3 regions of the Caballeronia sp. M1242 genome follow, and region 3 is predicted to be linked to each of the others. Evidence: predicted binding sites of a transcription regulator. Region 3 holds the regulator's gene; each other region holds the start of a gene.
What was found. The regulator LexA, encoded in region 3, represses DNA repair genes until DNA is damaged. The targets are predictions, from matches to a motif close to ACTGTATNNNNATACAGT.
Positions count from the first base shown of each region.

Region 1: a site for LexA is predicted at 682-699, ahead of dinB (DNA polymerase IV). Genes of this name have one in related genera too.
Region 2: a site for LexA is predicted at 1,188-1,205, ahead of recA (recombinase RecA). Genes of this name have one in related genera too.

Region 1 covers NZ_CP071130.1:1,168,846-1,171,111, reverse strand. Annotated here, with positions in the region: gene JYK05_RS18840 (hypothetical protein) at 279-644, shown strand; gene dinB (DNA polymerase IV) at 771-1,967, shown strand; gene JYK05_RS18830 (TauD/TfdA dioxygenase family protein) at 2,077-2,266, shown strand, end outside.
Region 2 covers NZ_CP071129.1:447,696-449,961, reverse strand. Annotated here, with positions in the region: gene recA (recombinase RecA) at 17-1,087, opposite strand; gene JYK05_RS02120 (response regulator transcription factor) at 1,350-2,060, shown strand; gene JYK05_RS02115 (sensor histidine kinase) at 2,073-2,266, shown strand, end outside.
Region 3 covers NZ_CP071129.1:1,280,448-1,282,713, forward strand. Annotated here, with positions in the region: gene JYK05_RS05945 (DUF2939 domain-containing protein) at 1-269, opposite strand, end outside; gene JYK05_RS05950 (hypothetical protein) at 350-685, opposite strand; gene lexA (transcriptional repressor LexA) at 826-1,494, opposite strand; gene JYK05_RS05960 (sulfate ABC transporter substrate-binding protein) at 1,743-2,266, shown strand, end outside.

The sequences.
Region 1 (2,266 bases), on a different replicon from region 3:
GCGATCCGCGGCGGGCACGCGCGGTTCGACTCGTCATGGTATCCCGGCGCGCCACGCACTGCTGGCGCGGTCTAACTTACCGCCTTTGACATGCTCCTTCGTCGCGAGGCAGGGAATTCTTAGCCGCGATTCATGCGTTCGTCAGCACACGATGCCTTTCTTGCAAGCCACTGCCGCGCCGCACCATCCCGTGCTATCTTGTTTCATACGGAATTCATACGGAACGCAGCGTATTCGCTGACGTACCTCTCGTCGAAACGTCCTTCGTGAGCGCCGCCATGAACGATGTGCCTCGTACCTTGAGTGCCCGGGACCGCGTCGAATTGCTCTGCTGGCTGACATGCGGCAGTCTGGGCGCGTTCTATCTGAACGGAGACTGGCCGGCGGCGGCTTTCCATGTGCAGGCCGCGCACAAGTGGCTCGACAGGCATGAACGGCTCGCGGACTGGCTGACGGTCGCGAAGCTCGCCGCCATTGCGCGCGATCTGGCCGCGCGTCATTGCGCGATACTCGAGGCCGACTGGGCGCGCGACGCCGTCGAGGAGATTCTCGACAGCGAAGACCTTAACTACCAGTCGGATGTGGTCCGGCAGGTCTTCGACGACTGCCGCCGCGCGCTCGCGGAGCAGCGCGCGGCAGAGTAGCCACTGAAGCGTCACTGAAAGGCCGCTGGCGAAAAGCACTGTATGAATGTACAGTAAGCCATTTTCGACTTCGGCCCTAAGCGCTCTTGCTCTTGCTGTTGCTTTTGCGCTCGCCTTTCGCCGTCGATGGACGCCTCACTGCCTTCCTCGTTCGCCTCGCAGACGCCGCCGCGCCGTATCGCGCACCTCGACATGGATGCGTTTTTCGCGTCGGTCGAGCTGCTGCGCTATCCGGAACTGCGCGGCGAGCCGGTGGTGGTCGGAGGCGGCCGGAATGCCGCGCCCGAGACGCTGGCGGACGGCACGCGCCGTTTCAAGCGATTGCGCGACTACGCGGGCCGCGGCGTGGTGACGACCTCCACGTACGAAGCGCGCAAGTTCGGCGTGTTCTCCGCAATGGGCATGATGAAAGCGGCCCAGCTCGCGCCCGACGCCATTCTTCTTCCGACGGATTTCGAGTCTTACCGGCATTACTCGCGCCTCTTCAAAGCGGCGATTGCCGGATTCACCACGCAGATCGAGAACCGCGGCATCGACGAGATTTATATCGACGTCACCGACATGCCCGGCGATTCCGCGGACATTGGTCAGCGCATGAAAGACGCGGTGCGCGAAGCGACCGGCCTTACGTGTTCCATTTGCATCGCGCCGAACAAGCTGCTTGCGAAGATCGGCTCGGAACTGGACAAGCCCGACGGTCTCACCATTCTTACGATGAACGACCTGCCCACGCGCATCTGGCCGCTGGCCGCGCGCAAGGTGAACGGCATCGGGCCCAAGGCGAATGACAAGCTCGCAGCGCTAGGCATCGTGACCGTGGGCGATATCGCGGCCGCCGACCTCGGCCTTCTGCAATCGCACTTCGGTCCGACCTATGCGGCATGGCTCGCGCGGATCGCGCAAGGGCAGGACGAGCGGCCTGTCGTCGTGAGTTCCACGCCCAAGTCCATGAGCCGCGAGACCACGTTCGAGCGCGACCTGCATCCCAAACACGACCGCGCCACGCTCTCGGCGGAATTCACGGGCCTGTGCAAGCGCGTGGCGGACGATCTCGCGCGCAAAGGTTACGTGGGGCGCACCGTCGGCATCAAGCTGCGTTTCGACGACTTTCGCACCGTCACGCGCGACCTGACCATTCCGGTCGCCACGGCCGACGCCTCCGAGATTCGTCGCGCAGCCACCGAGTGCCTCAAACGAATCGTGCTCGACAAAAGACTGCGACTGCTCGGCGTGCGCGTGAGCGCGCTCGAGTCCGCTGACGAAGCCGGCGTTTCCGTCGCGCCGGTACAGGTCGAATTGCCTTTCGATGCGATCGAAGACTGACCTCTCCCGGTCTTAGCATCACGCCAGATAATCAAATCGCGCATCGTTCGTTGCCGCGCGAGCGCGCCGGGCGTAGATTATTCGTCTGTCCGCCGCTTTTCACTACACCGTGACCATTCTTTCGCCGACTCACGACGCTGCCGAGGCCGTCGAGCAACATATCGTCATTCGTCCGTTCGACGGCCCGCTGGGCGCAGAGGTCATCGGGCTCGACCTGTCGCAGCCCTTGTCCGCTGAGGATTTCGCGCGCATTCATCGCGCTCACCTCGACTATCACGTGCTCGTGTTCCGCGAACAGC
Region 2 (2,266 bases), 830 kb from region 3:
CCGTGCGGCGGGACGCTTATTCGTCGTCCGCGACTGCTGCGCCCGCGGCGACGCCATCTGCCAGCGCCGCCACACCCAGCGATTCGCGGATCTTGTTCTCGATCTCGCGTGCAATGTCCGGGTTCTCGCGCAGGAATTCCCGCGCGTTGTCCTTGCCCTGACCGATGCGATCGCCGTTATAGCTGTACCACGCGCCCGCCTTGTCGACGAGCTTGGCCTGCACGCCCAGGTCGATGATCTCGCCCTGACGCGAAATGCCCTCACCGTACAGAATGTCGAAGATGGCTTCGCGGAACGGCGGCGACACCTTGTTCTTCACCACCTTCACGCGCGTTTCGTTGCCGATCACTTCGTCGTTCTTCTTGATGGACCCGATACGGCGAATGTCCAGACGCACCGACGAATAGAACTTCAGCGCGTTACCGCCCGTGGTGGTTTCCGGGTTGCCGAACATCACGCCGATCTTCATGCGGATCTGGTTGATGAAGATCACGAGGCAGTTCGTGCGCTTGATGGTGCCGGTGAGCTTGCGCAGCGCCTGCGACATCAGGCGAGCTTGCAGACCCGGCAGTGAGTCGCCCATTTCGCCTTCGATTTCCGCCTTCGGCACGAGCGCCGCGACGGAGTCGATCACGATCATGTCGATGGAACCCGAGCGCACCAGCGCGTCCGCGATTTCCAGCGCCTGTTCGCCCGTGTCCGGCTGCGAGATCAGCAGTTCCTGCACGTTCACGCCGAGCTTCTGCGCGTATTGCACGTCGAGCGCGTGTTCCGCGTCGATGAATGCCGCCGTGCCGCCGATCTTCTGCATTTCGGCGATCACCTGCAGCGTGAGCGTGGTCTTGCCCGACGATTCCGGACCGTAGATCTCGACGACGCGGCCGCGCGGCAGGCCGCCCACGCCGAGCGCGATATCCAGTCCGAGCGAGCCGGTGGACACAACCTGAATGTCTTCGACCGCCTCACCCGCGCCGAGCCGCATGATCGACCCTTTGCCGAATTGCTTTTCGATCTGCGAGAGCGCGGCAGCGAGGGCCTTGCTCTTCTCCGCAGTCATGCCAGCCGGGCCTTTCTTGCTTTCTTCCATGAATCGTCCTTTGCTATGATGAACGGCGTCTGAGACTTGTGCGCGCGGGCTTCGATGCGGATTCCGCATACTTTCACCCGCTTTTCGCACAGATGCAGACACTGTATAAAAAAACAGTAGTTTTTGCAAGCCCGATTGCGGCGCGCGTGGCTTTTTTCCACGTCGCCCGAACCGCGCAAAAACCGCACAACACCCTGGAGACCGCCGCGCCGGGCGAAATGCGGTGCCGGCAATGCGCTACCGCGCATCAGGCGCACACACGATGCGAATCCTCATTGCCGAAGACGACAGCATACTCGCGGACGGCCTTGTCCGATCACTCCGCCAATCGGGATACGCCGTCGACCATGTGAAGCATGGCGTCGAGGCCGACACCGCGCTGACGCTCCAGCCTTTCGACCTCTTGATTCTCGATCTCGGGCTGCCGCTCATGCCCGGTCTCGAAGTGCTGCGCCGGCTGCGCGCGCGTAATTCGCAGATGCCCGTGCTGATCCTGACCGCCGCCGACAGCGTCGACGAGCGCGTGAAGGGCCTCGATCTCGGCGCGGACGACTATATGGCCAAGCCCTTCGCGCTCAACGAACTGGAAGCGCGGGTGCGCGCGCTCACGCGGCGTGGCGCGGGCGGCGGCCCGACGGTCGTCAAGCACGGTTCGCTGTCGTTCGATCAGGTGGGACGCATCGCGCATATCGGCGATCAGGTGATCGACTTGTCGGCGCGCGAGCTGGGCGTGCTCGAAGTGCTGCTGCAGCGGACCGGGCGCCTCGTGTCGAAGGAACAGCTCGTCAATCACCTGTGCGAATGGGGCGAGGAAGTCAGCAACAACGCGATCGAGGTCTACGTCCACCGGCTGCGCAAGAAGATCGAGCCGAGCGGCGCGCGCATCATCACCGTGCGCGGGCTCGGCTACACGCTCGAAAAAGCGTCGAACGGCGCGTCGGCGAGCGCGCCGATGCCGCCGAGCCATCACTAGGCCGGGCCAAGCATGGCCTCGTCCGTTTCCAGCAAACGCGCACACGAGCCGCCGCGCACGCCGCCTGAACCCAACGCAGCCACCGCCGATTCCGACGCGCTGCGCGACGCGCGCTACGCCAATCCCTTCGCCCCGCCGGACGAGCTGGAACCGGACAGCGAGACGCATCCGCGCTCGCTCTTCGGCGAGATTCTCGACTGGATGCT
Region 3 (2,266 bases):
GCGCCGATCATCGCGCCGATGATCGCGAGCGGGTTGCCGCTCTTCTGCACATCGATGCGCCGCGTGAGCAGCGCGGCGATCTGATCCTTCAAGCTCGCGCGCAACGCGGGGAAATCGACGTATTGGTTGACCGTTTGGGCGTCGCGCGCGTCGGCGGCGCGCTTGACGCGGTTCAGCACGATATATGGCGACGCGTAGACGAAGCCGAGCGCCGCGACGAGCAATAGGGCGGCGAGCGTGGCGACAATGAAACGAGCGGTGCGGGACATGCGACAGTCAAGCCTCTAGCGAAGGTCAATGCCGGATTGACCACGCCGCCGCACGACAGATTCCCCAACTCGCCGCCACTTCACGCCACCGTTCCGCCCGTCAGACCGGCGCGCTCTTCGTCGATGCAGCGGTCGATCATGCGCGACACTTCGCCGATCTTGCCGACGAGGATCAGCCGCGACTCGCTTCGGTACACGCGCACGGGAGTGCTCCGCGGCGGCTCCGCGTGAACCGTCTGCGTCAGCGACACGCGCGCGAACGCAGGCTGGCGAGACGGCAGCGCGGGCATGGAATCGAAGAGATCCGGTGCAGCTTCAGCTCGCGAAGGCGCCGCGGCGCCGCAAGGAATCAACGCACGCAGATGACGCAGACGGCCGAACTGGCGAAAGGGCAGCAAACGGGCAAAACGTTCCATCATGACTCTCCAGACGATAGGACGCACCGCGGCATGCCGCGAGCGGCTGCCGTCCGTGCTTGATGTACTCGAAACGCGCCGCGTCGTGCGTGGCGTGAAGAGGCGGGCAGCGATGCTTGAACGGGCGCTGCCGCCGCTGACTAGAACTCGCCCGAGCGGATCAGGCCCACTGCAATGCCTTCCAGCGCGAAGTCTCCGCTGCCCGACCGTACGAAAATGTTCTCGTAGTCCGGGTTCTCCGCGATGAGCTCGACGCCGTCGGGGCGGCGCTTCCAACGCTTGACCGTGACGTCGTCGCCGAGCCGCGCAACGACGATTTGTCCGTCCTTCGCCTCGGTGCGCTTCTGAACGGCGAGCAGGTCGCCGTCCAGAATGCCGGCGTCGCGCATCGACAAGCCGCGCACCTTCAGCAGGTAGTCCGGCTTGCTGGAAAAGAGCGCGGGGTCGCACGCGTAGTGCTGCGAAATATGCTCCTGCGCGAGGATAGGACTGCCCGCCGCCACCCGGCCTACGAGCGGCAACGAGAGCTGCATGATGCTCGCGTGCGGCAAGGTGAACTGGTGCGGAACGTCTTCCGAACGGCCAGCGTCCCCGATCAGCCGGATGCCGCGCGACGAACCCGCCGCCAGTTCGATGACGCCCTTGCGCGCCAGTGCCCGCAGATGCTCTTCCGCAGAGTTAGCGGAGCTGAAGCCAAGCTCAGCGGCAATCTCCGCGCGGGTCGGCGGAAAGCCGGTGCGCTCGATTGCACGCTGGAGCAGTTCGAAGACCTGCTGCTGACGCGCGGTAAGTTTTGAGGTTCTGGTCACTGGCTCGGGCCTCTCGTGCACTGTATGGATCAACAGATGACTGTATTTTTATACAGTATTCGGCGCTTTTCAAGCATTACTTTAAGTTCGGCTCGAAACCGCAACACGCTCCGACGTTCGCCCGCCCGCAACGGCCGGCGACCCGCTTTAGCAGCTTTCGATATAAAAGACTGAAAAACGATTATTTCTGTTCATATAGGCCCGCCGATAGACTGATTCCGTCAATTGGATAAGACGGAGAACGGGGAATGCAAAGCACGAAAGCGGGATTGGGGACCAGGGCACGCAAAGCGCTGACCGCGCTGGCGCTGACGGCGGCGGGCATCGGCGCGATGGTCGCGGCGAGCACGCAAGCCCACGCGCAGACGTCGTTTCTAAATGTGTCGTACGACCCGACGCGCGAGCTGTATCAGGACTTCAATCAGGCATTCGCCAAGAAGTGGAAGGCGGAAACCGGCGAGACCGTCACGTTCAAGCAGTCGCACGGCGGCTCCGGCGGACAGGCGCGCGCGGTCATCGACGGCCTGCAGGCGGACGTCGTCACGCTTGCGCTCGCGTACGACATCGACGCGCTCGCGGGCAAGGGACTCGTCGCTGCGGACTGGCAGAAGCGGCTGCCGGATAACGCCTCGCCGTACACGTCGACGATCGTTTTCCTCGTGCGCAAGGGCAACCCGAAGCACATCAAGGACTGGGACGACCTCACGAAGCCGGGCGTCTCCATCGTCACGCCGAACCCGAAAACGTCGGGCGGGGCGCGCTGGAACTATCT